4 regions of the Aminobacter sp. GW821-FHT11F06 genome follow, and region 3 is predicted to be linked to each of the others. Evidence: predicted binding sites of a transcription regulator. Region 3 holds the regulator's gene; each other region holds the start of a gene.
The links. The regulator LexA, encoded in region 3, represses DNA repair genes until DNA is damaged. The targets are predictions, from matches to a motif close to TGTTCNNNNTGTGTTCNG.
Positions count from the first base shown of each region.

Region 1 (7,097 bases), on a different contig from region 3:
TGATCATGATCGCCGTAGGTGCCTTCCTCGACAGCCGCGCCACCAATCTGACGCGGCCGGAGCAGGTCTTCTACAGCCAGGCGCTGATCGCCTTTGCCGGTGCGCTGATCCTGCCGCCGGCCATGAAGAGCGGACTGATGTCGGCGTTGAAGAAGGGCCCGAACTACATATTGAGCTTCATCATCGTCTTTCTGGCGACTCAGAGCATCGGCGGCCTGCTCGGTTCGGCTGTTTTCACCACCTTCATTACGATCCGCGAGCAGTTCCACCACAATGTGCTGATCGAGCACATCGCGCTGACCGACCCGCTGGTGGCGCAACGCGTCGCCCAGCTCGGCGGCGCCTATTCCAAGGTCATCACCGACAAGGTTCTGGTGAACGCCGAAGGCCTGGTTTTGCTGTCGCAGCAAGCGACACGCGAGGCCAATGTGCTCGCCTACAACGACGCCTTCATGCTGATCACGGCCATCGCGCTTGCGCTGCTGTTTTTGCTCTTTGCCCACATCGCCATCGTCGCCATCCGCAAGCGGATGGCAGCGCCCCCACTCCCAGCCACCGCGTGAACCGCCATGCTTACGAAAAGTCTCCACCTCCTGCGTTCCGCCAGTACGTTGCTGGCCATAGTCCTCGGTATCGCCGGGCTGACGCTGATCCTCTATGTCTGGCAATTGCCGCCCTTCAAGAGTTCTGTCGTGGTCACCGAGAACGCCTATGTGCGGGGACAGGCGACCATCCTGGCACCACAGCTTTCGGGCTATATCGCCGAAGTGGCGGTGCAGGACTTCCAGGACGTCAAGGCAGGCCAGCTTATGGTCCAGATCGACGACCGCATCTTCGTGCAGAAGCTTGAGCAGGCACGCGCGACGCTTGCCGCACAGCAGGCCGCATTGGCCAATTCTGAGCAGCAGCGGCACTCGGCCGAAGCACGGGTCAAGTCGGCTGAGGCGCAAATCGGGTCCGCCAAGGTTGCCTATGACAACGCCCAGGCCAGCTGGGGCCGGATCGAGCCGCTGCTTGAGCGCGGCGTGTCGACGCTGAGCGAGGCCGACAAGGTGCGCACGGCACTCGAACAGGCGCGCGCCGCCAACAGTCAGGCGGAAGCGGCCGCCGAAGTGTCGCGCCAGGACCTGCAATCGACAATCGTCGGCCGCCAGTCGCTGGCGGCAGCGGTCGCAGGCGCCGAGGCCGCCGTGCATCTGGCCGAAATCGACCTCAAGAACACCCGCATCGTGGCACCCGAAGACGGACGGCTCGGCGAGGTCGGCGCACGGCTTGGCCAATATGTGGCGCCGGGAACGCAGCTGATGGCGCTGGTGCCCAAGCGCACCTGGGTGGTCGCCAACTTCAAGGAAACCCAGCTTGCCAACATGAAGGTCGGCCAGCCGGTAACCTTCACCGTCGATGCGCTCGGTCATGGAACGCTGACTGGCCATGTCGAGCGCTTCGCGCCGGCGACGGGCTCGGAATTCAGCGTGCTGAGACCAGATAACGCCACGGGGAATTTCACCAAGGTGGCGCAGCGCCTGTCAGTGCGCATCAGCATCGATCCGGGCCAGGCGATGGCGGAACAACTGTCGCCCGGCATGTCGGTGGTGGTCAGCCTCGACACGAGTTCGCAGCCGCAGGCCGAGGCGGCGGCGCACTGACTTGCAGACACCTACACTCGGCGTTGACGCCCTCCCTCCCCCTTGTGGGGAGGGATACAGGGTGCCAGGCCAATTTCAACCTTGCCATTTGAACGCCTGGAATTGTCAGGCAAGCGCGAAAGCACCCCCACCCTTTATCCCTCCCCACAAGGGGGGAGGGAGGCGTCGACGTTGCGGGCTTCAGGCCTGGTCCGTCCGAGGCTTACGCCTTGCGAACCATCGGATAGCTCGACGAGAAGATCTCCTCGACCGGCAGGTGGTTGAAGGTGCGCAGCGGGTATTTGGCGATGACGCCTTCGAACTGTGTCTGCGCACGCTTGCGGTAGGCACGGTCGTCGACGCCCGGAATGACGCCGTCTTCCATGACGAAGCGGCCGCCGATCATCACGCTCTGCACCGACTGCGCCGAGGCGTTGAGCATCAGCGTCTGGATCGGGTCTTGAAGAGCCGCAGGAATTCTGGCGCAACGCGCGGCAGCCGCTGCCAGCAAGCTGAGATCAGCCCTGCAACCGCCAACGGCCGGGATGGAGATAAATCCCCTGGCCGTGCAAGCTATGGACCAGTGCCAATTCGCCTACGCGCCAGGTAACCGGGTTTTCGAGCGGCGTTTCCGGCAAGGAACTGATGTCGCGGAGCAAGGTGCAGTGCGGCTCATAGCTGGCGCGCATGCGCATGTTCAGCCCGACGGTTCCGAGCGCCGCGCCAAGCTTGCGCTGCAACACCACGAGCTCGGCTTTGCCGTTGCCGCAGAGCAGGACGAGCGGAGGCTTGCCGCTGCTCTTGAAACTGATGAAGCGGTCGAAGGTCAGCTCGAACGGTGGTGCTCTGACCGCCTCGCCGGCCCGCATGGCGACATCGAGCAGTCGGGAAGGCAGACCGGCATGCTTCCCAAGGGAAAATAGCGAGACGTGGAGCCGGTCGGCAGCCTGAAGCTGACCAGTCAAACCATGCTGACAACACAGATTTTGCCTCAACGCGGCGGTGCGTGCAGCGTCTACAGGCCCGGCAAGCAAACAGAAGAACAGATTGTCGGTGTGTCGACGCTGCACCACCGGTGGCAGGCCGAGATCGAGCGACAGTTGATCAGCTGACGCATTAGATGGATTGCGTAATTTCCCTCTCGTGGACATGCGATGACCTCGCCTCACCTTGAGAACAAAACGAGATCATCGTAAGTATTTTTTCCTACCGAGGCAACTACCGCTGCTGGTCGTTTCGAGTGGTTCCAAGCCTTGCTGAGGGGCCGCGCAGATGCGCGGCCCCGCAGCGTTGAGGTCTCAGCGCACCGGCGGGGCGTACATCAGGCCGCCGGCGTTCCACAATGCGTTGATGCCGCGATCGATCTTCAGGTCGCTCGACTGGCCGAGGTTGCGCTCGAAGATTTCGCCGTAATTGCCGACTGTCGAAACGACATTGTAGGCCCAGCGCGGATCGAGCCCGAGCTGCTGGCCGCTGTCGCCTTCAGCACCCAAGAACCGCTTGATCGCCGGATTGGCCGAGGTCAGGCCGGCTTCGGCGTTGTCTTTCTTGATGCCGAGTTCTTCTGCCTCGACGAGCGCGAACAGCGTCCAGCGCACGATGTTGAACCACTTGTCGTCGCCCTGGCGCACGGCGGGTCCAAGCGGTTCCTTGGAGATGATCTCGGGCAGCACGGTGTAGGCGGCAGGATCGGTGAGCTTCAGGCGCTGGGCATAAAGGGCGGAGGCGTCGGTGGTGTAGACGTCGCAGCGGCCGCCAGCGAAAGCCTTGATGATGCCGTCGGCGGAATCGATGACGACGGGCTCGTATTTCAGCTTGTTGGCGCTGAAATAGTCGGCGACGTTCTGCTCGGTGGTGGTGCCTTGCTCGGCGCAGACGGTGGCGCCGGAAAGCTTGAGCGCGCTGTCAACGCCGAGATCCTTGCGGATCATGAAGCCCTGGCCGTCATAATAGGCGGTGCCGACGAAATGGATGCCCAAGCTGGCATCGCGCGACAGGGTCCAGGTGGTCTGGCGCGACAGCACGTCGACGCTGCCCGACTGCAGCGCGGTGAAACGCTCCTTGGTGGAGAGCGGGACGTAGCTCACCTTTTCCGGGTCGCCAAGCACGGCTGCCGCCACCGCGCGGCAGAAATCGATGTCGAAGCCGCTCCATTTGCCAGTGTCGTCGGGGGCCGAAAAGCCGGTGACACCCTGGCTGACGCCGCAGGTGACCTTGCCGCGCTCCTTGACGATGTCGAGGGTGTCGGCTGCCGCTGGCACAGCCATAAATGCCGAGCCGAGCAGAAGTGCTGTGATGCACGTATGTTTCATGTCTTCCTCCCTTGGTATCCCGAGGCAAAGCCTCTTTCTGCCGCCGGCGCGTGAGGTGCCGGAAGTTGGTGAAATCCCCTGTCGTTAAGTCCCTCCGCGCGAAGCTTTCGCCCGGGTCTGCTATGCCCCTTCGGCGAGAACCGCCGCGAAGGTTTCTTCCAAAACGCCAACCAGGTGGTCGGCGTTGGCCCGGCTGAAGATCATCGGCGGGCGCATCTTGAGCACGTTGTCATGCGGTCCTTCGGTACCGATCAAAACGCCGCGCGCCCGCACCCCGTCATTGACCTTGCGGGCGAAGGCCGTGGCCGGCTGCTTGGTCTTGCGGTCGGCGACAAGTTCAATGCCAAGGAACAGGCCCTGCCCCCTGACATCGCCGATGACCTCGTAGCGCGCCTGCATCTCCTTGAAGCGCGCAACGAGATAGGCGCCCACATCGGCGGCGTTCGCAAGCAAGCCGTCGCGCTCGATGACGTCGAGCACGGCAAGGCCCGCCGCACAGGACACCGGGTTGCCGCCGAAGGTGTTGAAATACTCCATGCCGTTGTTGAAGGAGGCGGCGATCTCCCTGGTGGTGACCAAGGCTGCCATCGGGTGGCCGTTGCCGATCGGCTTGCCCATGGTGACGATGTCGGGCGTGACGCCTTGGGTTTCGAACGCCCACCAATGCGAGCCGACGCGGCCGAAGCCGACCTGGACCTCGTCGGCGACGCAGATGCCGCCGGCAGCGCGGACCATGGCGTAGACTTCCTTGAGGTAGCCCTCGGGCAGGAAGACCTGGCCGGCGACGCTGGGGATGGATTCGGCGAGGAACAGGCCGGGCGCACGACCTTGTCTGGCCATCTCCGCGATCTGCTCGGCAATGCTTTCGGCAAAGCGTTTGGCGTGCTCCTCGACCGGCCAGTCCTCTGGCGCGCGATAGCTGTCGGGGATTGTCGCCTCAAAGACATGAGCCGGCCGGCCCTTGCCGCCCTTGCGCTTGTATTTGTAGGGGCTGAGGTCGATCAGCTCCTGGGTGGTGCCGTGATAACCCCAGTCGAGCACGATGGCCTCGCTGCGGCCGGTGTGGGTGCGGGCCATGCGCAGCATCAGCGAATTGGCTTCGCTGCCGGAACAGGCGAAGGACGCCACCGACAGGCCTTCGGGCAGCGTCGCCGTCAGCCGCTCGGCGTAGGTGACGATGCCGTCGTGCAGGTAGCGCGTGTTGGTGTTGAGCCTGGCGGCCTGGCGGGCAATGGCCTCGACGACATCAGGATGGGCATGGCCGAGATGGCAGACATTGTTGAAGCAGTCGAGATAGGCGCGGCCGCGGTCGTCGATCAGCCAGGCGCCCTCGCCGCGCACGAACTTGATCGGCTCGGAATAAGAGATCGACAGGTTGGGCAGCAGCGAGGTTTTCCGCGCGGCGACGATTTCGGGACGCGTCCGGCCGGTCTGGACAAAGGTTTCCGGCGGGATGCCGGCAAGCTCGGCGGCGTCGGGGAAAAGTTCGCGCCAGACATCGAGGTAACGCGCTTCACCGACGCCGAGGATGTCGCGGGCGGCGAGGTCGGGATCGGCCGAGATCTGGAAATGCAGATGCGGCGCCCAGCCGCCATTTTCGGCAGGCACGCCCATTTCGCCGACGAGGTCGCCGGCAGCGAGTTGCTGGCCTGGCGTCAGCCGCTTTGCGGCTTCATGGCCGAGATGGCCCCACAAGGTGACGAAGGGCGGGCAACCCTCGGGCTCGTGGCGCAGGGCGACGAGGCAGCCATAGCCGAGCGGGTCCTCTTCGATCTCCACACTTTTCACTGTTGCGGCGAGCGGGGTGAAAACCTTGGTGCCGGCGGGCATGAACAGGTCGAGGCCAAGATGATGGACCCGGCGCGCGCCTTCGACGAAACGCGACCAGAAGATGTCTGAGGTGTAGACCGTGCGCGCTTCGCCCCATGGGCCGATGCCGAGTGCGACACCGTTCTCAGTGCAATAGGCATCCCACCAGGCGGTGGCTATCTCAGGCTGCTGTCCAGCCGACGTCACGGTCATCGGATGGGCCGGATCGCCGTAAGGCACCAGCGCTTTGACCAGAGTGGCCGGATGGCGATCGAGGATCGGCGCGAGGCCTTTGCAGTTGGCGCCGATCCAGCTGGCAATGGTGCTGGCTCCGGGTGCGGCATCGAAACCGCAGGCATGGCGCAGGATGGCGGTGGCGAACCTGCGGTTCATCGCACCGAGACGACGCAGCAGCCGCCAGGCCGGCGCCTCCGATATGGCGAGGTAAGGATTGTCGCCAGTCTTTTCCTTGCGGGCAGCCGACAGGGTGACGCTGATGACCAGCCGCATGGCGATGAGGTCGAACAGGACATCGAGCTCGTCTTCGCGCAGCGGATATTCGGCGTGAAAGCCGGCGGCCAAGGTCGCGGCGGCCCCGATCGGGTCCTCGACGTCGAGGATCGAATAGGCGCAGGCGACAGCCACTTCGGCGATCAAGGGCGAATAGAGCGCGTCACCGAAATCGATGATGCCGGCAATGCGGTCGCGTCCGTCCTCTTCGACCAGCACGTTCCAGTCGTTGGCGTCGTTGTGGATGACCTGCGCGCGCAAACCGGCGAGACGGGGAGCTACCTCCGCATCGAAATGGTCGAGCAGGCGCCGTAGAAGTGCGCGGTCTTCGGCGTCAGGGATATGTGGCAGGCGCTGGCGCGCGGCGCCGGCCTGGCGGATGTCCCAGTCGAATGAACGCAAGGCGCCTGCATGGATGAAGCCCTGCAGCGCGCGGTCGAGCCGGCCTAGTGCTGAACCCAGATTGGCCAGGAGTTCGGGCGTACGCTCGACCTCGGCCAGCGGCAGGCCGGGCAGCCATGATACCAGCCGCAGCGCGTGGCGCTCGCCAGCAGCACTTGCAACCTCAGCCAGCGGCGTGCCGATTTGCGAAACCTTGAGACGCGGAGCCACAACATCGGGGCTGGTGCGCGCCAGATGATCGAGCAATGCGACCTGGAATTCGCTCTCGCTGGCGGGCTCGCTGGCATTGACGATCTTGAAGATCCACTGCGCGCCGTCGTCGGCTGAAAGCTTGAAATTCTGGTCGCGCTCGCTGTCGAGCGAGGTGACACGACCGCTCACACCGAACTGGCTCGCGGCCAGGTCGGCGGCTTCGCCAAAGGAGAATGCGGGCGCGGGA
Region 1 covers NZ_JBXARL010000007.1:355,941-363,037, forward strand. Annotated here, with positions in the region: gene AC1RTB_RS19090 (MFS transporter) at 1-563, shown strand, start outside; gene AC1RTB_RS19095 (HlyD family secretion protein) at 570-1,646, shown strand; gene AC1RTB_RS19100 (hypothetical protein) at 1,849-2,136, opposite strand; gene AC1RTB_RS19105 (2'-5' RNA ligase family protein) at 2,144-2,776, opposite strand; gene AC1RTB_RS19110 (amino acid ABC transporter substrate-binding protein) at 2,924-3,937, opposite strand; gene AC1RTB_RS19115 (aminotransferase class III-fold pyridoxal phosphate-dependent enzyme) at 4,058-7,097, opposite strand, start outside.
Region 1: a site for LexA is predicted at 2,798-2,815, ahead of AC1RTB_RS19105 (2'-5' RNA ligase family protein). Genes of this name have one in related genera too.

Region 2 (7,097 bases), on a different contig from region 3:
TAGGCCTTGAACCAGCAGGAGGCGTAGACCAGCAGCGCGAAGGCCGCGGCATGGCTTTCGGGAAAACCATATTCGCCAAAGCCCTCGATCTGCTTGAAGCAGCGCTCGGCGAAGTCGCGCTCGTAACCGCGATCGACCATGCCTTTTACCATCCTATCACGGTAATTGCCGATGGTGCCGGTGCGCTTGAAGGTGGCCATGGCACGCCTGAGCTGGTCGGCCTCGCCAGGCGTGAAGCCACCGGCGACGATGGCGATTTTCATCGCCTGTTCCTGGAATAGCGGCACACCCAACGTCTTGCCCAGAATTTCCTCAAGCTCCGGCTTGGGAAATACGTGATCCTCCTTGCCCTGCCGCCGACGCAGATAGGGATGCACCATGTCGCCCTGGATCGGGCCGGGCCGGACAATCGCCACCTCGATGACCAGATCATAGAATTCACGCGGCTGCAGTCGTGGCAGCATCGACATCTGCGCCCGGCTTTCGATCTGGAAGACGCCGAGCGTGTCGGCGCGGCAGATCATGTGGTAGACCTTCGGGTCCTCCTGCGGCAGCGTCGCCAGCGTGTAGGGCCGATCATGCGGGTCGCGCTCGTCGTAATGCGCTTCGAGCAGGTCGAAGGCCTTGCGCAGGCAAGTCAACATGCCAAGCGCCAGGATATCGACCTTCAATATGCCGACGGCATCGAGGTCGTCCTTGTCCCACTCAACCATCTTGCGCTCGTCCATCGCCGTCTTGACGATCGGCACGATCTCATCGAGCCGGTCGCGGGTGATGACGAAGCCGCCGACATGCTGGGACAGATGGCGCGGAAAACCCATGATGCCGTTGGCATGCTCGATCACATGCCGGGTCAGCGGATCGGCCTTGTCGAGGCCGCCTGCCGCCGTTTCCTTCTCGCCAAGCTCGGATGAATACCAACCCCAGATCGACCCCGACAACGCGCCCCTGACATCGTCCGACAGGCCCATCGCCTTGGCGACCTCACGCAGCGCCGAGCGGCCGCGATAGGTGACGACTGAGGCCGCGAGGGCGGTACGCTTGGAGCTGTATTTTTCGTAGATGAAGGCGATGACCTCGTCGCGCCGCTCATGCTCGAAGTCGACGTCGATATCAGGCGGCTCACCACGTTCCACGGAGATGAAGCGCTCGAACAAGACATCGACGATATCGGGTCCGACATCGGTGATGCCGATGCAGAAGCAGATGACGGAATTGGCCGCCGACCCGCGACCCTGGCACAATATGCCCTTCGAGCGGGCAAACTGGACGATGTCATGAACGGTGAGGAAATAGCGGGCATAGTTGAGTTCCTCGACAATGCCGAGTTCGTGCCGGATGATGCCTTGCACCTTCTCCGGAACACCATCCGGATAGCGTTTTTTCGCCCCTTCCCAGGTCAGCCTTTCCAGTTCCGCCTGAGGTTCGAGACCCGATTCCGTCGGCTCGTCGGGATAGTTGTATTTGAGCTCACCCAACGAAAAATGCAGGCTTTCGGCAAAGCGCAGCGTTTCGGCCAAGGCTTCCGGATGCCGCCGGAAAAGCCGGCTCATATCCATGGGCCCTTTCAGGTGGCGCTCGGCATTCCCCTTCAATTCGAACCCCGCCTCGGTGACCGGCACGTTGAGACGGATTGCGGTCAGAACGTCATGCAGCGGACGCTGGGTCGGCGCGTGGTAAAGCGCATCATTGGTCGCCATCAGCGGCAGGCCAGTAATCGCCGCCATGGCCGCCGCCTGCTCGATCCTGAAACGATCATTGCCGCCGAAGTTCGGAGCGACTGCGAGCCACAAGGAGGCACCAAAGCGTTCCTTGAGGCCGCGCAGAAGCACGGCATCGTCTTCCGTGGCGGCCGTGACATCAGGCAGCACGGCAAGCGACAGCAGGTCGCCCCACTCGAAAAGGTCATCCCGATAGAGAAGCGGCGCGCCCTTTTCGCTTTCCGGTCGGGTATTGGCCTGGGTGAGCATGCGGCACAGATGCCCCCAGCCCTTGCGATCTCTAGGATAGGCAAGAATGTCGGGCGTGCCATCGGCAAAAACCAGTCGGCAGCCGGGATGGTAGGCAAGCCCTTCCGTCTCGGCCATCTTCCAGGCGCGCACGGTTCCCGCAACAGTGTTGCAGTCGGCAAGGCCGATCGCCGAAAGTCCCAGAAACTTCGCCGCGATCACCAGCTCTTCCGGCGCGGAGGCTCCGCGCAGGAAGGAGAAATTCGACTGGATGCCGAATTCGGCGTAACTCGTGGCGGCGACCATGTTCATGCAAAAACCCCATGCAGGAACCAGCGTGGGGCCGTTGCTTGCGCGCCATAGAGGCCTTGCCGGTAGAGCCAGTAGCGGCGGCCATCGGCATCTTCGACCCGGTAATAATCACGCGTCGGCGCCTCATTCCCCTCGCGCCACCATTCGGCTGCGATGCGTTCCGGCCCCTCCGCACGCGTCACGCGATGCACGGCACGGCGCCAGCGGAAATGCGGCGGCGGGCCATCGGGCACCTCGGTCAACGGAACGTCGATGGGCTCAGGTGAGCGAAACAAACGAATGGGCCGCTCCAATTGGCCGGGCTGACTGACGGGGCTACGCCGCACCTTGCCAGCCTTGGCGAATGCCTTCCTGTTTTCCTCCTGCGCATAAGAAACGACAGCTGCGGCACGCTCCGGCAGATGACTTTCAATGGGAACAGGTTCGAGGACGGCGGCCTCGCCAAGCCGGGCCGTCACGCGGTCGGCGAAGATCGCCAACCCTTCGCCATCATCTTCGATCTCACCGGCAAGATCGCCCTGGCGCGCATCGAAACGGGCTGTCGAAAGTGCCGACAGGCGGACGAGATCGAAGCCGCAGCCGGCATCGATGGTTTCGCCAAGCGTGGTCAGCCGTTCATGGAACAGCTTTCGGATCAGCACCGGCTCGCGGATCGGCCGCGAGGCACCGACAGTGATACGGCTGACCATGCCGTCGACTCTAAAAAGCAAAAGCTCAAGCGTGCGCGCGCCTTCCTCGCGACGCTCCAGATCGACTTTGAGCGCAGCGGCGAGCAGGCCGACCAGCCGCTCGACATCTTCGATCAGCGACAGAGGGTCAGCGAGATGCCGCTCGACCGAAAGAGGCGCCACCGGCAGGCGCGGCGAGATCGCCTCCTCCAGACGCCCGAGCCCCTGGTCGAGGCGTTCAATGAGCGTTGCGCCAAAGCGCCGGACAAGGGGCGCGCGCGGGCCATCCATGACAGCACCAACGGTGCGCAGCCCGACGCTTTCGAGGCTTGTCTTCGTTTTCGGATCAAGCCGCAGCGCCGATAGCGGCAGGCGGGCGAAGAAATTGCGCTCGCTGCCCGGCGCAATGATCTGGCCGGCGGCGAAGCGCGCCGCAGCCCATGCCGCCCCTGGCGTCGACGCCAGGCCTGAACGGACGTCAAACCCCTGGTGGAAAAACCGCGCCATCAGATCGGCGAGCAGCGCCTTTTCGCCGCCGAAAAGATGAGCGCAGCCGGTGATATCGAGGAACAGCCCGTTTTCACCGTCGAGCGCGACAAGTGGCGTGTAGCGGTCGCACCAGTCGGCGAGGCCTTCGAGCAGCCGGCGGTCGGCCTCAGGGTCCGCCTCGACGATGTCGATGTCGGGATGCATGGCGCGCGCCTCGGCGATGCCCATTCCCGGCCTCAGCCGGCGGGCTTCAGCCTGCTCGTCGAGGGCGGCGATGCGCTGGGCGTTGTTCTCGCGGTGGCTGATCACCAGCGGCTGGCTCGGCCGCGGACCTGAACGCCAGGACCGTCCCAGCCGCCGCCGCAGGATCCGCTCGGCCGCGAGATGGGGAAACCACAGCGACACGATTCTCTGGGACGTCTCTTCTTTCTTCGAGGGTGTGTGCATTTGGGTTCCATTCCAGAATGAATTTGCCGGCAAGTGCGGTGCGGCTCTTGCCGATTTCGACAGTGACGGCAGGCGGGCCGATGGAACCGGCGAGCGGACCGGCAAGCGTGCGCCGAAGCGAGGCCGGCGCCGGCGCGGCGATGAGCCGAACGGGGGCGGCGGTCGGTTCCGGCTCGGCCGACTGGCGCAGCAGGAGCACCGGCCGGCCAGCCTCCTGGGCACGACGGTGAAGCCGCCGTGTCGCTGTGAGATCCAGCCCGCGCGGATTGCCGCGCAACTCGACGATGACGGTGGCAATCTCGTCGATGCCGGTGGCTTCCTCGGCGATCCACAGCGCATCCGTCGGCTTGGGCGCCTCGGCAATAAGCAGGCGATCCGGCGCAAGGCCGAAAAGCCATTCCAGGCCGGCTGCATAAGGAAGCCCAGCCTCCCTGAAGATTTCGGCGGTGCCGATCCACAGCACCAGCGTGCCCGGTTTCGCCTTGAGCATGAGGCTGACAAGACAAAGAGCCAGGCCCGCGGCGGCCCCCGCATTGCGGGTTTGGGTGCCATGAATTTCGGTCAGCGCGGCTTTCGGCAACCCGCCGCCCAGGGTTTCGTCGAGACGCTCGACGCCGGTGGGCAGGAAGAAGTCGCGCGCCGAGGCAACCCCGTTGCGGCGGACAAGCACGCCTGAAGGTGCCGGGCTGTCGGAGGGCGACACCAGCAGCTCGGGCAGCGTGCCCTCGATCTTCGCTATCTTCTGGCGCAGGGCAAAAACGACGTCCCGCGCCACGGCGCTGGTTGCCATGTCGATCTGCCTTCGATTAGTTGTTCCTGTTATGTTCTTATAGATTCCAGAGCTGCCCCCGAGAGTCAAGCCGATTCAAGGGGAATTTATTCCTCTCCTGGGGACAGCTCCTCACCGCTTATTTATCGCCTGGGCGGCAAAAGCCTCGTAAGCGGAGCGGCGAACGGCTATATGCCCTCAAAAGGACGTATAATGGCCCGTATTTACAAGACCCGCGCCTGGCATGACCAGCTTTCGCCCTCGATCGAGGAGTTGGAGCTTCTGGCGCTCGAAGCCTATGCGCATCTGCCGGAGGAGTTTCGCCAGCTGACCGGCGAGGTCGTCATCCAGATGGCGGAATTCCCCACCGACGAGATCATGGACGACCTGTCGCTGGAAACGCCGTTCGACCTGCTCGGGCTGTTCGAGGGGCGCGGCATCGCCGAGCGCTGGAACCCGCAGACCGGCGAAGGCCCCAACCGCGTCACGCTCTACCGTAGGGCGATTCTCGATTACTGGGCCGAGAACGAGGAGACGCTGGGCGACATCGTCACCCATGTGCTGATCCATGAGATCGGCCACCATTTCGGCCTGTCCGACGAGGACATGGAACGGCTGGAGGAAGCCGCCGAATAGGCGGCGGCCCCAATTCAGTAGTCGCTGAGCTTGGTGACGCCGGCCTCGTAGTCGTGGCCTTCGACATCCTTCACCACGGCCTGGCCGCAGCGCATGGTCTTGGTTTCCGTGTCGAAGGCATAGGTCGGCGAACCGAACAGGTGCCAGCCCTTGTTCACGGCAGCGGTGACCTTGTGGCAAAAGGTGGCGTCGTCGGGGCCGGTCAGGAAGCGGTAGAGTTTCATTTTTCGTCTCCGGTCATCTCAGCGATCATCGCGGCCCTCGCCAGCACCTTCTCGGCCTGGACGAGATGCAGCCGCTCAACCATCTTGCCGCTGAGCGAGATTACACCGCGCGAGGCGTTTTCGGGAAGCGCGAAGGCGTCCGCAATGGCGCGGGCTTCGGCAAGGGCCTCAGGCGACGGCGAAAACGCCGCGTTGGCGCCCTCGATCTGGGCCGGGTGGATGACGGTCTTGCCGTCGAAACCCATGGCGGATGCCTCGGCGCAGTCGTGCACGAAGGCTGCGAGATCGCGAAAATCGTTGGACACGCCGTCGAGCATGTCGAGGCGGCCGGCACGCGCCGCGAGCACCATCTGCATCAGCCAGGGCATGAGGTAGCGCCGGTCGGGCGTCATCAGAACGCCGGTTTCCTTGACGATGTCGTTGGTGCCGGCAACCAGGCAAGCGAGCCGCGAGGCGGGATCGCGGCCAAGCTCGGCGATGGCGCCGATATTGATCAGCGCGCGCGGCGTCTCGACCATCGCCCACAGCTTCATCTCGTCGGGCGCATCAGCGTCGTCGAGCACGTCGCCGGCCTCCAATATGTCGCGCGGCGTGGCGACCTTGGGCAACAGCACGCCATCGACATTCCATGCGCTCGCAGCGGCAAGGTCGTCGGCGCCCCACTCGCTCGACAGCGCATTGATGCGCACGATGTATTCGCGTTTGCCTGGCCCACGCACGGCGAGGAACTGGCCGAGCCTTTCGCGCGCCGAAACCTTCTCTTGCGGCAGCACCGCGTCCTCGAGGTCGAGGACGACGGCGTCGCAGGCAAGCGAGGCGATCTTGGCCAGCGCCTTTTCGTTGGTGGCGGGCACATAAAGCACCGAACGGCGCGGGCGCGAGACAGAATGTGACATCTGGTCTTCTTGCCCGGCAACGCTGGCCCTTGCAAGGTCTTGCGAGGTGGTGACGTAACTGCTTTTGTCCTCCACCATCAACCAACGGGAACACTCCATGGCACGCTACGACGTGGTCATCACAGGCGGCGCGATCGTCGGCAGCTCGATCGCCTATTATCTGCGCGAGGAGGGTTTTACCGGCTCGATCGCGCTGATCGAGCGCGATCCGCAATTCGCCCATGCGGCGACCACGCTGTCCTGCGCTTCGATCCGCCAGCAATTTTCGATCCCCGAAAACATCCGCCTGTCGCAGTTCACGCTTTCCCTGTTTCGCCGGCTCAAGGACGAGTTCGGCCCCGACGCCGACATCGGCTTCCGCGAGGGCGGTTATCTCATCCTGGCCGGCGACAACGCTTTTCCCATCCTCAAGGCCAATCACGCAGCGCAGATGGCCGAGGGCGCCGACATCGTGCTGGAGGATGCCGCGCAGCTGGCCAAGCGCTTTTCGTGGATCTCGACCGAGGGCATTTCCGCCGGCGCTTATGGTCGCACGGGCGAAGGCTGGTTCGACGCACATGCCATGCTCGGCCTGTTCCGCAAGGCGCTGAAGACCAAAAATATCGACCTGATCACCGCCGAAGTGGCCGGCATCGAGCGTGAGGGCAACCGCGTCACCGCCGTCACCCTTGCCAATGGCGAGCGGCTGGAGGCCGGCACGGTGTTCA
Region 2 covers NZ_JBXARL010000004.1:229,974-237,070, forward strand. Annotated here, with positions in the region: gene AC1RTB_RS12525 (error-prone DNA polymerase) at 1-2,261, opposite strand, end outside; gene AC1RTB_RS12530 (Y-family DNA polymerase) at 2,258-3,727, opposite strand; gene AC1RTB_RS12535 (ImuA family protein) at 3,669-4,655, opposite strand; gene AC1RTB_RS12540 (metallopeptidase family protein) at 4,848-5,270, shown strand; gene AC1RTB_RS12545 (DUF1737 domain-containing protein) at 5,285-5,494, opposite strand; gene AC1RTB_RS12550 (HpcH/HpaI aldolase/citrate lyase family protein) at 5,491-6,390, opposite strand; gene AC1RTB_RS12555 (NAD(P)/FAD-dependent oxidoreductase) at 6,488-7,097, shown strand, end outside.
Region 2: a site for LexA is predicted at 4,677-4,694, ahead of AC1RTB_RS12535 (ImuA family protein). Genes of this name have one in related genera too.

Region 3 (7,097 bases):
TTTATGAAGGGGCTGTATGGCTGGATTGGCTTTCGCCAAACCGGCATCGCCCTTGAGCCGCCACCGCGCGTCCGCGGCAATAGCAGTTTTAGCCCGGTCCGCCTGTTGTCGATGACATTTGATGCCATGACAAGCTTTACAACGACACCGCTCCGTTTGATGGGAATGGCGGGAAGCATCATTGCAATGCTGAGCGCAGCGTATGGTATTTACATCGTGCTTCAGCATTTCTTTTTCCCTGCAATTCCGACAGGAATTACGTCGGTTTTGACGCTCGTCGCGTTCTTTGGGGGCGTCCAGATGATTTTTTTAGGTCTGTTGGGCGAATATGTCGGAAAATCCGTCTTAGAGGCCAAGAAGCGCCCGCCTTATATTCTGGCGGAAGACATCAGCTTCAAGGGAAAAACTGATGCGGATCGCGGATGACTTCGGGCTGGGTCGCGGGCATGACCGGGTAATCTTGTCGCTATTGGCGGCGGGGCGGCTCGATGGCACATCAGTCATGGTCAATGATGCGATTGAGCCCGGCGATATAGCCCGTCTGCGAGCGCTAAGAGATGCAGGTGCGCAGGTCGGACTGCATCTGAACCTGACGCACGGCTTTTCGAAGCGGGAGCCAGTCTGGCCTCTGGCCAAACTGATGCTGCCGGGCATTGCCTTGCCGGTTGAGGTTGCCGTTTCGCTCAACCGGCAGACCAAAGCGTTCGTTGCGCTCTTTGGTAGCCTGCCCGATTATTACGATGGCCACCAGCATTGCCATTGCTTCCCGGAAATTGCACCGCTTGTCACGCTCTTGCCATACGGACCGCAGACATGGGTGCGCGTGCCGTTGCCCGCCACATGGGCAGACCGATGGCGCAATCTTCGGTCAGGTGGCGTCAAAGGATTGGCGGTCATGGCGATGGCGGTGCGAGCGCGCATGTTCTTCACCAAGGCCAAGCTCCAGGTAAACAGCGATTTTTCAGGCTTTCTCCGTCTCAATGACCCAGCCAATGTTCAGCTATGGCTTCCGCGCCTGTTGTCGGCTGCGAAATCGGATTGTCTGATCATGCTGCATCCGGGCGATGCCACCGATATGATGCAATGCACCGGCCACGCCCCAGAAAGCCGTGCCGTTGAGGCCAGGATCTTGACTGAAAGCGCAATATCATGACCAAGAGCCGTGCTATTTTCTGGGGCCTGCTCTCGTTGCTCATCGTGCGGCTGCTGGCAATGGCCTGGGTACCGCTAACCGATCCAACCGAAGCGCGCTATGCCGAAATCGCCCGGAAAATGGTTGAAACCGGCAATTGGATCACGCCACAGTTTGACTATGGCGTGCCATTCTGGGCCAAGCCGCCATTGCACACATGGTTGTCGGCAGCGGGAATAGCCGTGTTTGGTGCAACGCCGTTTGCTGCGCGACTGGGAATTTTGCTGGCAGCCATCGCCACCTTGGTAATTCTGCATCGATGGGCGTGCACATTGACCGATCGTCGAACGGCAGCGGCAGCGGTATTGGTCACCGCCAGCACAGGGCTGTTTTTTGTCGCCTCAGCCTTCGTTATGACCGACATGGTCTTAACGCTTGGCGTCGTTGCATGCATGGCTGGCTTTCACGGCGGCATGGAAAAAAGCCGTCGCTGGGGCTGGCTGTTCTTTTTGGGGCTTGCCATTGGGCTGTTGGCCAAGGGTCCTGTAGCCGTGGTTCTTTCGCTAACGCCAATCATGGCGTGGATGATATGGCGCGGTGGCTGGAAAGATCTTGGCCGCCTGCCATGGGTTGGCGGGAGCGCCTTGGTCGCCGTGCTGGTGATACCATGGTATGTGGCGGCGGAAATTGCCACGCCCGGATTTCTTCACTATTTCCTGATCGGTGAGCACATCCAGCGCTTTCTGCAACCCGGCTGGACCGGAGACCTTTACGGCGCGGGGCGCGCGCACCCGAAGGGCACGATCTGGCTATATTGGGTTGCGGCCACTCTACCTTGGAGCCTGCTGTTGCCTGTTTTGATCTGGCGGCTACGGAAGGGCATACCTGAAAGCGGCGGACTTCATCTGTATCTGTTTTTGTTCGCCGTAACGCCGCTGGTGTTTTTCACTCTGGCAGCAAACATCCTCCTGGCATATGTGCTGCCAGGGTTGCCAGCCGCAGCACTGCTAGCTGTCATTTTGTGGACCAGGACCGACCTCTCGCGAACATTTTGGCTGAAGCTCGGAGTGGCGGAAGTGTTGGTGGTTTTTTTAGGCATTACCGCAGCTTCCTTGTTCGGCTGGGCCCGCTCAGCAATCCCCACTGAGGTCGACCTGATTGCTGCATTTCCAGATACAGGCCGTTTGGCCATTCTGGATGCACGCAGCTTTTCGGCCGAGTTCTATAGGCAAGGTAAAATTACACAGCTGAAAACACCTGCTGACGTATCAGCATGGCTTACCCCAGGCGATGGCGTGCTTGTGCCAAAACGCGATCAAGATGCATTTCTCACCCATTTCGGGAGCTCGGTTAAAACAATAGCCGAGGACAAAAGATTCTTTCTGTATGTTTCCATAGCGAAATAACGAGGGGTCGAAGCCTCACATGAGTTCGGCCTAAATCTGCTCCGGGTGCGCCGAACTGCTGAAACACCACCTCAGTGCTTCAGCAACAACCAAATTCATGATGTTCGATCCCGGTCTTTTCAAATGGCCACAATCGCACGCGCGGTTCGACCGGGTCAAATAGCCGGCATTCCGTTCAGGCAGCCCGAACGACAGCACGAAAGGCCGAGCTCAGCAGCGCGCCCGGCTTGTGTAAAAATCAATAGCGGCGGATCAGCCCGACGAGCTTGCCTTGGACCTTGACCCTGTCAGGCCCGAAGATGCGGGTCTCATAGGCTGGATTGGCGGCTTCCAGCGCGATCGAGGCGCCTTTGCGGCGGAAGCGCTTGAGGGTCGCTTCCTCGTCATCGACAAGCGCGACGATGATCTCGCCGGGATTGGCGGTGGTCGAGCTGCGGATGACGACAGTATCGCCATCAAAGATGCCAGCTTCGATCATCGAGTCACCCTTGACCTCGAGCGCGTAATGCTCGCCGCCCATGATCATGTCAGGCGGAACGACAATGGAATGGGTCTTGTGCTGGATCGCGTCGATCGGCACGCCGGCGGCGATACGCCCCATCACCGGAATGGTGACGGCCGAACCAGCGTCGTCGTCATTGCCAGCTGACATCGAGCGCGATGGCTCGGGCCGACGGCCAAGGCTGCCCTCGATGACGCTGGGTGAAAACTTCCGCGCCGCGTTGAGGCCAGGCGCGATCGAATCGGGCATGCGCAGCACTTCAAGCGCGCGTGCCCGGTTGGGCAGGCGTCGGATGAAGCCACGCTCTTCAAGTGCTGTGATCAGGCGATGGATGCCGGATTTGGAGGCGAGGTCGAGCGCCTCTTTCATTTCGTCGAAGGATGGCGGGATGCCCGTCTCTTTCAATCGCGAGTGGATGAACAGCAAAAGCTCGTGTTGTTTGCGCGTCAGCATCGCCACCCCCGGAGGAATCAGAAGAAAAACAAACCCAGAACAAACACTATCTGTTCCAGTTGTGTTCTGCAACTGTTTATATCTGGTGAAGGAAAGTGGCTGCTTCGTTCAGCGCAGCATCATCACGCGGCACGCACTGCCAGATTCGGCGGCCGGTGCGAAGGGCTCGCGCATGATGGCGCAGTTGGCGTCCGCGAGCGTGCGGAGCATTGACGAGTCCTGGATCGTGTATGGCGTAACGATGAGGCCGTCTGCCGTCTCGCGCGCAATGGCGCGAACGAAATCCTGGCGCAGGTCGTTGGCAGCCATCGCAGTGTCGAGGACGCCTTTGCGGATGTCGGGCGCATAGGGCCGCCCACCAAGCTTTGCCAGCAGCGGTTTCAGGAAAATGTGCGCGCAAATCAGGCTGGCGACCGGATTGCCGGGCAGGCCGATGCAACGCGTCTTGCCAAGGCGGCCGAACATCAGCGGCTTGCCGGGGCGCATGGCGATCTTCCAGAAATCGAGATCCATGCCGAGCCCGGTCAAAACACCATGGACCAGATCATGGTCGCCGACTGAGGCCCCGCCGAGCGTCACGATGACGTCGGCCTGGGCATCGAGCGCCTTGGCGACGAGGGCTGAGATCGCATCCTTACGGTCGGCTGCGATGCCGAGATCGAGCACACGTGCGCCAACCGATTGGGCTATCGCGGCGACACCATAGGCATTGGAGGCGATGATCTGGTCAGGACCCGGGTTGCTGCCGGGCGGAAGCAGTTCGTCGCCGGTGGCGATGATGGCAACCAGCGGCGCGCGAACCACTGGCATTTCGGGGTGATTGGCGGCCGCGATCAGCGACAGCGCCGCCGGATCAAGCACGCGGCTAGCGTCGAGAATCAGATCGCCCTGTTTGAAATCGAGGCCCTTGGCGCGGATATTGCGCCCAAGTATCGCTGGTTCCAGCACGTCGATTTCGCCATTGCCGAGGTCGCGGACGTTCTCCTGAATGACGACGGTGTCCGCACCGCCCGGCACAGGTGCGCCGGTGAAGATGCGCACGCTCTCGCCTTGCATAACCGTCCCGGTGAACTGTTTTCCCGCAGGTGCTGTGCCAATGACCTTCAGCCGTGCTGGCAGGGACGCGATGTCGGCTGCGCGAACGGCATAACCGTCCATGGCGGAGGCATTGAAGGGAGGCTGGGTGCGCAGGGCATGCAAGGGGCTTGCAAGCACGCGTCCTGAGGCCTCGTTGAGGCCGACCGTCTCTGTGCCGCTGGGTTCGGCGCCATCAAGCAGGCGTTCCAGAGCCTCGGCTACGGGCAGCAGCGCCATCTATTCGGCCGCCTTGTAGTCGCCCGACTTGCCGCCGGTCTTTTCGACCAGCCGGATGCCGGAAATCACCATGGCGCGGTCGGCAGCCTTGGCCATGTCGTAGATGGTGAGACAGGCGACCGACGCGGCGGTCAGCGCCTCCATCTCGACGCCGGTCTTGCCAGTGACGCGCGCAAGCGCTGTCACGCGAAGACCGGGCAGGGCATCGTCGGGCTCGATCTCGACCGACACCTTGGTCAACAGGATCGGGTGGCAAAGCGGCACGAGTTCGTGCGTGCGCTTGGCGGCCATGATGCCGGCGATGCGCGCGGTGCCAAGCACGTCGCCCTTTTTGGCGTTGCCCGAAAGGATCAGCGCCAGGGTTTCAGCGCGCATGATGACAACGCCTTCGGCGATCGCGGTGCGCGTGGTCTCGGCCTTGTCGCCGACATCGACCATGTTGGCTTCGCCAGAGGCACCGATATGGGTGAGGGTGCTTGCCATGTCAGACGCTCGCAACGGCTGCGCCGTCGAGAAGCGCGCGGGTCGCGGCGGCAACGTCGGCCTGACGCATCAGGCTTTCGCCGACGAGGAAGCTGCCAATGCCGGATTTTTCCAGCCGCAGGCAATCGGCGTGGGTGAAGATGCCGCTTTCGCCGACCAGCAGCCGGTCTGCCGGCACCATCGGCGCCAGCCGCTCGGAAGTGTCGAGGCTGACCTCGAAGGTGCGCAGGTTGCGGTTGTTGATGCCGAGCAGGCGCGAAGACAGTTTTAGCGCGCGCTCGGTCTCTTCTTCGTCGTGCACCTCAACGAGCACGTCCATGCCATGCTCGAAGGCCGTGTCCTCAAGCCGCTTGGTGTCGTCGTCGCTGAGGCTCGCCATGATGATCAGGATGGCGTCCGCACCCCAGGCGCGAGCTTCGTGCACCTGGTAAGGCTCGAACATGAAATCCTTGCGCAGAGCGGGCAGGGCGCAGGCGTCGCGCGCGGCGGTCAGGAACTCCGGAGCACCCTGGAATGACGGCGTGTCGGTCAGCACCGACAGGCAGGCCGCTCCACCTTCGGCATAGGCCCGGGCAAGTGCCGGCGGGTCGAAATCGGGACGGATCAGGCCCTTGGACGGGCTGGCCTTCTTGATCTCGGCGATCAGACCAAAACGATTGTCTAAGCGCTTGGCTTCGAGTGCGGCAAGAAAGCCGCGCGGCTTGGATGCATCGCGCGCCCGTGCCTTGACCTCGGAGAGTGGCAGCAATGCCTTGGCGGCTGCGATCTCGTCGCGCTTGTAGGCTTCGATGCGGCGCAGGATGTCGGCCATGTCTTTATCCGTTCGAAACGCCGATCAGGCGGTCGAGCACCGCAAGCGCGCGCCCGCTGTCGATTGCGTCTGCGGCAAGTGCCACGCCTTCGCCGATGGTTGCGACCTTGTCGGCGACGACGAGACCGGCACCGGCATTCATCAGCACCGTATCACGGTAGGCACCCTTGGCGCCTTCGAGCACGCCGCGCAGGGCCGCCGCATTGTAGGCCGAATCGCCGCCGCGCAGCTCTTCGCGCGTGTGTCTGGCAAGGCCAACCTGTTCGGGCGTCAGCGTGAAGCTGTGGATGGCACCGTCTTTCAGGGCCGCGACATGGGTCTCGCCGGTGGTGGTGATCTCGTCATAGCCATCGCCATGAACGACCCAGACGTGCCGAGCGCCAAGCTCCTTCAACGTTTCGGCCACCGGCTCGACCCACTCGGGCGAAAACACACCGACAAGCTGGCGGTTGACGCCGGCTGGATTGGAGAGCGGACCAAGCAGGTTGAAGATGGTGCGGGTGCCGAGTTCGACGCGGGTCGCTCCGACATGTTTCATCGCCGGATGATGCGCCGGCGCGAACATGAAGCCGATGCCGGCCTGGTGGATGCAGCGGCCGATCGCTTCGGGCGACAGGTCGATGTTCACACCGAGCGCTGTCAGCACGTCGGCAGCGCCCGTCAGCGACGACAGGCCGCGATTGCCATGCTTGGCAACCGGCACGCCGGCGCCCGCAATCACGAAGGCCGATGCGGTCGAGATGTTGACGCTGTGCGAGCCATCACCGCCGGTGCCAACGATATCGATGGCGTCCGCGGGCGCTTCGACGCGAAGCATCTTGTCGCGCATGGTGGCGACTGCGCCTGAGATTTCACTGACTGTCTCGCCGCGCACGCGCAGCGCCATCAGGAAACCGCCGATCTGGCCGGGCGTCGCTTCGCCCGACATGATGATGTCGAAAGCCTCGCGCGCCTCATCGAAGGTAAGGGGCGCGCCCGAAGCGACCTTGGCGATAT
Region 3 covers NZ_JBXARL010000001.1:120,834-127,930, reverse strand. Annotated here, with positions in the region: gene AC1RTB_RS00620 (glycosyltransferase family 2 protein) at 1-426, shown strand, start outside; gene AC1RTB_RS00615 (ChbG/HpnK family deacetylase) at 410-1,153, shown strand; gene AC1RTB_RS00610 (phospholipid carrier-dependent glycosyltransferase) at 1,150-2,538, shown strand; gene lexA (transcriptional repressor LexA) at 2,777-3,493, opposite strand; gene AC1RTB_RS00600 (molybdopterin molybdotransferase MoeA) at 3,602-4,807, opposite strand; gene moaC (cyclic pyranopterin monophosphate synthase MoaC) at 4,808-5,290, opposite strand; gene trpC (indole-3-glycerol phosphate synthase TrpC) at 5,292-6,101, opposite strand; gene trpD (anthranilate phosphoribosyltransferase) at 6,106-7,097, opposite strand, start outside.

Region 4 (7,097 bases), on a different contig from region 3:
ACGCGGTCTTTCCGATGCGCCGTCCGCGCTGGGAAGATTAGATACCAGCCGCCTTTGCGCGTGCCAAAAGACGCTCGGCGCGGCGCAAATGCGGGCGGTCATACATCTGGCCGTCAATGCCGACGACGCCAGGATTACCCGCCGCCCGAAAAGCCGCGACCACGGCGTTGGCGTGTTCGAGGGCTTCGCCCGACGGCGTGAACGCCTCGTTGATGACAGCGACCTGGGCAGGATGGATCGCCATCTTGGCGGTAAAACCATCGCGTTCGGCGTCCAGGCATTCGGCGCGCAGGCCTTCGGCGTCTCGGAAGTTGACAAAGACCGTGTCGATGGCCGCGACATCGGCTGCCGCGGCACCCAGCACCGTCATGGCCCGTGCCAGGCGGAACACGTCGGTGTAGCGGCCAGCATTGTCGCGCGTGGCGCGTGCGCCGATCGCGGCTGAGAGGTCTTCCGCACCCCAGGTCAGGCCGGAAATCCGGGTGCTTGCCCCGGCATAGCTCCCGGTTGCGAGCACGCCGCCGGCCGTTTCGGTGATGATCGGAATGATACGGATCGCACCGTCCGGCAGGCCGTTTTCGGCCTCGTGCACACGCAGCTTGGCGGAGAGATGCTGGACATCGGCGCCTGAGTTCGACTTGGGCAGCATGATGCCGTCTGGCGCGATCGGCACGATCGCCCTGAGGTCGTCGTCGGCAAGCCCAGTCGACAGATCGTTGACGCGAACATAGATCGCGGCGCGTGTTTCGGTTCGGTGGCTGGCGATGAAATCGGCAGCGACGCCGCGCGCATGCGCCTTGTTGTCCGGTGAAACAGAATCCTCGAGGTCGACGATGACCACGTCGGCCCCGGAGGAAAACCCGCGTTCAAGCTTCTTTTCCGAATCGCCCGGGACAAACAGCAGGGAACGCATCGCCTCAAGCAGCCTTCTTTTTCATCATGGCCTGGCGCTGGCATTTGGCGACCAGCACACCGTCCTGATTATAAGCGCGATGCAGGAATTCGACGATGCCGCGGTCAGCTTTCGATTTCGATTCGCGCACCGACAGGATCTCGGTCTCGACGCGGATCGTGTCGCCATGGAAGACCGGATGCGGGAAGGTAGTTTCGGTCATGCCGAGATTGCCGATGGTCGTGCCCAGCGTGGTGTCGTGCACCGAAATGCCGATCATCAGGCCAAGCGTGAACAGCGAATTGACCAGCGGCTTGCCCCACTCGCTCTTGGCGGCGAAGTCGAAATCGATGTGCAGCGGCTGCGCATTCAGCGTCATCGTAGAGAACAGCATGTTGTCGCTCTCGGTGACCGTTTTGGTGAGCTGATGCCGGATGACCTGACCAACCACGAATTCTTCGAGATACAGTCCAGCCATCGGCATTTCCTCCTGTTGTGAGGGCTTGATAGGCGTTGCCATGGCAGGCGGCAAGCGGGTTAACGGATATGGTGAACCGTTCGTAAACCTTTTCTTCCTAGGGTCGCTTCTGGGGATTGGCATCGGCTGCCGGGGGCGAAAAAGCGAATGGTTGTCTCGCATTTCTTGCGATGGATCGACACCGCCAAGGTGAGCGAGCGCGTGGCTGCCGCGGCTGCCTTGGCGAGCGCCTATGTTAACCGCGAGATGCCTTTCGAAGACCGCTGTGCCGCCGAAGCGGCCTTGACGTTGCTGCTCGACGATCCGTCATCGAAGGTGCGCCAGGCGCTGGCCGAGGCGCTGTCGATGAGCACGCATGCGCCGCTTCAGATCATTGCGGCTCTTGCCGCTGATCAACCCGACGTCGCGGCAATGGTCATTGCGCGTTCGCCCTTGCTGACCGATGCCGACCTGATCGATCGGGTGGCCTCGGGTTCACCTGCCATTCAGAAGCTCATTGCCGACCGTGCCGTCGTTTCGATGTCGCTTGCAGCCGCAATCGCCGAAGTCGGAGAGGCGGACGCCTGCGTCGTCCTGCTGCGGAATTATGGCGCCAACATCGCCTCGATGAGCTTTCGGCGGATGGCCGAACGCTTTGGTCATGATGCGCGCATACGCGAGGCACTGGCCGCCGATCCGCGCCTGCCATCCGAGTGTCGGCACCTGCTCCTGGTCAAGCTTGGCGAGGCCTTGAGGGCATCGCCCTTCGTCACGGCGCTGATGGGTGCTGCGCGCGCCGAAAAGGTGACACGCGACGCCTGCGTGAAGGCTTCGCTGACGCTCATCGAAGGCACCCGCACCGACGAGCATATGGCGCTGGTGGAACATCTGCGCTTACGCGGCGATCTGACCCCGAGCTTCATCATCCGCATCCTTGCCCACGGCAAGGTCGACTTCTTTGGTGCCGCGCTGGTGGTTCTGACCGGCCGCGACGAGCCAAGGGTGAGAGCGCTGCTGTCTGCCGGACAGGATGTGGCGCTGACAGCCCTTTTCCGCTCCGCTGGCCTTGCCGATGCGACGCATGCGATCATCCTGCGCGCCCTGAAAGTCTGGCGCGAGGTGGCCAATGGCCGCCGTGTTGCCGGTGCCCAGGAAGTCAGCTGGCTGATGCTCAAGGAGTTGGGCGGCCAGTCAGCCGAGGGCGAACTGGCCGGATTGGTGAAGTCGATCCACCTCGAAGCGTTGCGCGAGAATGCGCGTGGCCATGCACTGGCGATAGCGGCCGCCTAAGCAGCCGGCACCACTCAGATATCCAGCACTTCCGTCTGCGCGAATTCGGCACGGTCCTGGATGAAGCGGAAGCGGGCTTCCGGCTTGGTGCCCATCAGCGCGTCGACGGCCGATTTGGTAACGTCTTCTGTATCAAGCACGTCGACCCGCAAAAGCGTGCGCTTCTTGGGGTCCATCGTGGTTTCCTTGAGCTGGCTCGCCATCATCTCGCCGAGGCCCTTGAAACGGCCGATCTCAACCTTGCCGCGCCCGCTGAACTCGGTGCGCATAAGCTCGTCCTTGTGGGCGTCGTCGCGCGCATAGCCGACCTTACCGCCCTGACGCAGGCTGTAGAGCGGCGGCACAGCCATGTAGAGATGGCCGTCGCGGATCAGCTGCGGCATCTCCTGGTAGAAGAAGGTGATCAGCAGCGAAGCGATGTGGGCGCCATCGACATCGGCGTCGGTCATGATGATGACGCGGTCGTAGCGAAGGTCTTCGTCGCGGTATTTCGAGCGTGTGCCGCAGCCCAGCGCCTGGATCAGGTCGGCGATCTGCTGGTTGGCGGTCAGCTTGTCGTGGCCAGCGCTGGCGACGTTGAGGATCTTGCCGCGCAACGGCAGGATCGCCTGCATCTTGCGGTCGCGCGCCTGCTTGGCCGAGCCACCTGCCGAGTCACCTTCGACGATGAACAGCTCGGCACCCGCGGCTGCATTTTGCGTGCAGTCGGCGAGCTTGCCGGGCAGGCGCAGCTTGCGCACGGCACTCTTGCGCGAAACTTCCTTCTCTTGGCGTCGGCGCACGCGTTCGTCAGCGCGCGCGATGACCCAGTCGAGCAGCTTGGAAGCTTCCTGCGGATTGTCAGCAAGCCAGTGATCGAACGGATCGCGGATCGCGGTCTCGACCAACCGCATGGCTTCGACAGTCGCCAGCTTGTCCTTGGTCTGGCCGACGAACTCGGGTTCGCGGATGAACACCGACAGCATGCCAGCCGCCGATATCATCACGTCTTCGCTGGTCATGATCGAGGCGCGCTTGTTGCCGACGAGGTCGGCATAGGCGCGCAGACCACGCGTCAGCACGTTGCGGAAACCCATTTCGTGGGTGCCGCCGTCGCCGGTCGGGATGGTGTTGCAGTAGGAATTGACGAAGCCGTCGCCGCCATACCAGGTGATGGCCCATTCCATCGCGCCGTGGCCGCCCTGCTTCTCGGTCTTGCCCGAGAAGATCTCGCGGGTGACCTGCATCTCGTCGCCGAGCGAGGCCTTGAGATAGTCGCCGAGGCCGCCGGGGAAGTGGAACACCGCCTTGGCCGGCGTCTCGTCTTTCTCCTTGAGCAGCGCGGGATCGCAGCTCCAGCGGATTTCAACGCCGCCGAACAGATAGGCCTTGGAGCGCGCCATCTTGCAGATGCGAGCTGGCTCGAAATGCGCGCCCTTGCCGAAGATGTCCGGATCGGGGTGAAAACGCGTTTTGGTGCCGCGCCGGTTGTGCACGTCGCCGAGCTTTTCCAGACCGCCTTGCGGAATGCCGCGCGAAAAGCGCTGCCGGTAGAGCTGGCGTCCGCGCGCGACCTCGACCTCGAGCTGGTCGGACAGCGCGTTGACCACCGACACACCGACGCCGTGAAGGCCGCCGGAGGTCTCGTAGACCTTGCTGTCGAACTTGCCGCCCGCATGCAGGACGGTCATGATCACTTCGAGGGTCGACTTGCCCGGAAATTTCGGATGGTTCTCGACCGGGATGCCACGGCCGTTGTCGGTGACGGTCAAAAAGCCTTCTGCATCGAGCTCGACTTCGATAAAGGTGGCATGGCCTGCAACCGCCTCGTCCATCGAGTTGTCGATGACTTCGGCGAAAAGGTGATGCAGCGCCTTTTCGTCGGTGCCGCCAATATACATGCCAGGCCGGCGGCGAACCGGCTCAAGGCCTTCCAGGACTTCGATGTCGGCCGCGCTATAGCCTTCGCTGCCATCCTTGGCTGGTGCGGGGCGCTTGGCTGCTGCGGCTGCCTGCACCAACGGATCCGCCGGGCGGGAAACGGGGCGGGGCGGCTGCTTGTCGAGGCTGCCGAAAAGATCGTTGCTATCGTCCATGCTCAATACGGTTTTTCCGATGCTGCGAATCAGTTTGCCAAGTGTGCCAGTTTTGCCAGCATCGCAATAGAAGTTCCTGATATGTTCGTGCGACACGTTGTCGGATGCGACCGCGCCTTGCAACCATTCGTAAACGCTATCCAGAATTGGCGGTTCACCATGACCGATGATTTCGCCTTAGGCGGTTGCTGGGCGGCAAAATGATTAATAACTGCTAGCCGATCAATTAAACAAGAAGGCGGGGGCCTCGTGCTTGATTTCGGTTCCCTTCTGCTCGCGACGGCACTGTCCGGCGCCTGCCTGAGCGGAACGATGCTCGCTATGTGGCTGACCGAACGCCAGGCGAGTTTCGTTCTTACGATGGCGCTCGGGATACTACTTCTCGTCGCCCATGTCATCGCCTTTTGGCAATATGGCCATGATGGCGGCACCTGGCTCGCGCCGCTCGTTTTGGTATTGCTGATAGCTGGCTTCTTCTTGGTTTTCAGCTCCTCGGATCAGTATCTCGACAAGACCCGCCACAAGGTTGTGGCGCTGCCGGTGTTGGCGGCGATGCTTTTGACCAGCGCCGTCACGGCTGCCGGTTTTGATGGCCTGGGGTTTGTGATCGCCTATTCAACCGTCACGGTTCTGCTGGTCATGACCGGCGGCGGTTTCTGGATCAGCGGAGCTCATGACTGGCGTATTCTTGCCGCCGTTTCGATGCTGGCGGGCAGTTGTGCCGTCTCGTTTGCGCTCTGTGCCCTGGTCCTCGCCGTAAACGGCCAATGGGTCCTCGACGGGGCCCCTGACAACTGGGCGGAACGGTTGAACACAGTCGTCGCCGTAGCCTGCATGACGGCACTGGGCGCGTTGACGATCTCGCTCCATCATTTGCGTACTCAAAACAAACTTACCGCCGAGGCGATGACTGACCCGCTGACCGGGCTGATGAACCGCCGGGCGTTGACCACGCTCTATGGCGGCACCCTGTTTGGGCCTTCGATGGCGGTGGCCATGTTCGATTTGGACCATTTCAAACGCACCAATGACGTTTTTGGTCATGCTGTTGGCGACAGGGTGCTGCAGCGCTTTGCCGAAGTGATCAAGGAACATGCGCAGGCCGGCGTGGATGGTTTCAGGCTCGGCGGCGAGGAGTTCGCCATCGTCATGTCAAGGATCGCCGAGGACAAGGCCCTTGAGATTCCGCGCGTGATCGGCACTGCTTTCGGTGCGGAGATCGTGGCGACCAAGCTCGGGCCGCTGCGCAGCACCGTCAGCGTCGGCATCGGCTTTGGCCAGGCAGATGGGAAGGCGCTGGAAGACGTTCTGGCCGCAGCCGACGCAGCGCTCTACGAGGCAAAACGCGCCGGCCGCAATCGGGTCGTCACAGCCAGTTCGTCAGGCAGTGTTCTGGCGTGCGTCCCCGAGCTCCTGTCCGCTTAAGCTCGGCGCTCATCCGGGGTGTCCGTCATGGAGGCCAGTCACGAACTGATCCGCCAAAAAGAAACGGCCGGACAGAGCGTCCGGCCGTTTCGTGGTGCTTTGAACCTGCTTACTCGGCGGCGCCGAGATATTCGCTCAGGGGTGGGCAGGCGCAAACCAGGTTGCGGTCGCCGGCGACGTTGTCGATGCGCGACACCGGCGGCCAGTACTTGGCCACGGTGTCGGGATCGCCGCCCGGATAGGCAGCTTCGAGGCGCGAGTAGGGGTGCTTCCACTCCCCAGCCAGCGTTTCCGTCGCGGTGTGCGGTGCGTTGGCCAGCGGATTGTCATCCTTCGGCCATTCGCCCTTTTCGACCTTGGTCGCTTCGTTGGCGATGGCGATCATCGCCGCGCAGAAACGGTCGATCTCACGCTTGGGCTCGGACTCGGTCGGCTCGACCATCAGCGTGCCGGCAACCGGCCACGACATGGTCGGTGCGTGGAAGCCATAGTCGATCAGGCGTTTGGCGATGTCTTCGACGGTGATGCCCGCACGATCCTTGAGCACCCGGGTGTCGAGGATGCACTCATGCGCGACGCGGCCATTCTTGCCCTTGAACAGCACCGGATAGTACGCTTCGAGCTTGGTCGCGATGTAGTTGGCGTTGAGGATCGCCGTTTCCGTCGCCTGCTTAAGGCCCGAGGCACCCATCATCCGGATGTACATCCAGGTGATCGGCAGGATCGAGGCGCTGCCGAAAGGTGCTGCCGAAACCGCATGAGCGCTGCCGATTTCGACGTGGCCGGGCAGGAACTGCGCAAGATGCGACTTGACGCCGATCGGGCCGATGCCGGGGCCACCGCCGCCATGCGGAATGCAGAAGGTCTTGTGCAGGTTCATGTGGCAGACGTCGGCGCCGATGTCGGCGGGCCGCGAAAGTGCGACCATCGCGTTCAGATTGGCGCCGTCGAAATAGAC
Region 4 covers NZ_JBXARL010000013.1:21,962-29,058, forward strand. Annotated here, with positions in the region: gene AC1RTB_RS24290 (flavin reductase family protein) at 1-41, shown strand, start outside; gene AC1RTB_RS24295 (HpcH/HpaI aldolase/citrate lyase family protein) at 38-913, opposite strand; gene AC1RTB_RS24300 (MaoC family dehydratase) at 918-1,370, opposite strand; gene AC1RTB_RS24305 (DUF2336 domain-containing protein) at 1,518-2,639, shown strand; gene parE (DNA topoisomerase IV subunit B) at 2,654-4,714, opposite strand; gene AC1RTB_RS24315 (GGDEF domain-containing protein) at 5,036-6,139, shown strand; gene gcvP (aminomethyl-transferring glycine dehydrogenase) at 6,249-7,097, opposite strand, start outside.
Region 4: a site for LexA is predicted at 4,786-4,803, ahead of parE (DNA topoisomerase IV subunit B). Genes of this name have one in related genera too.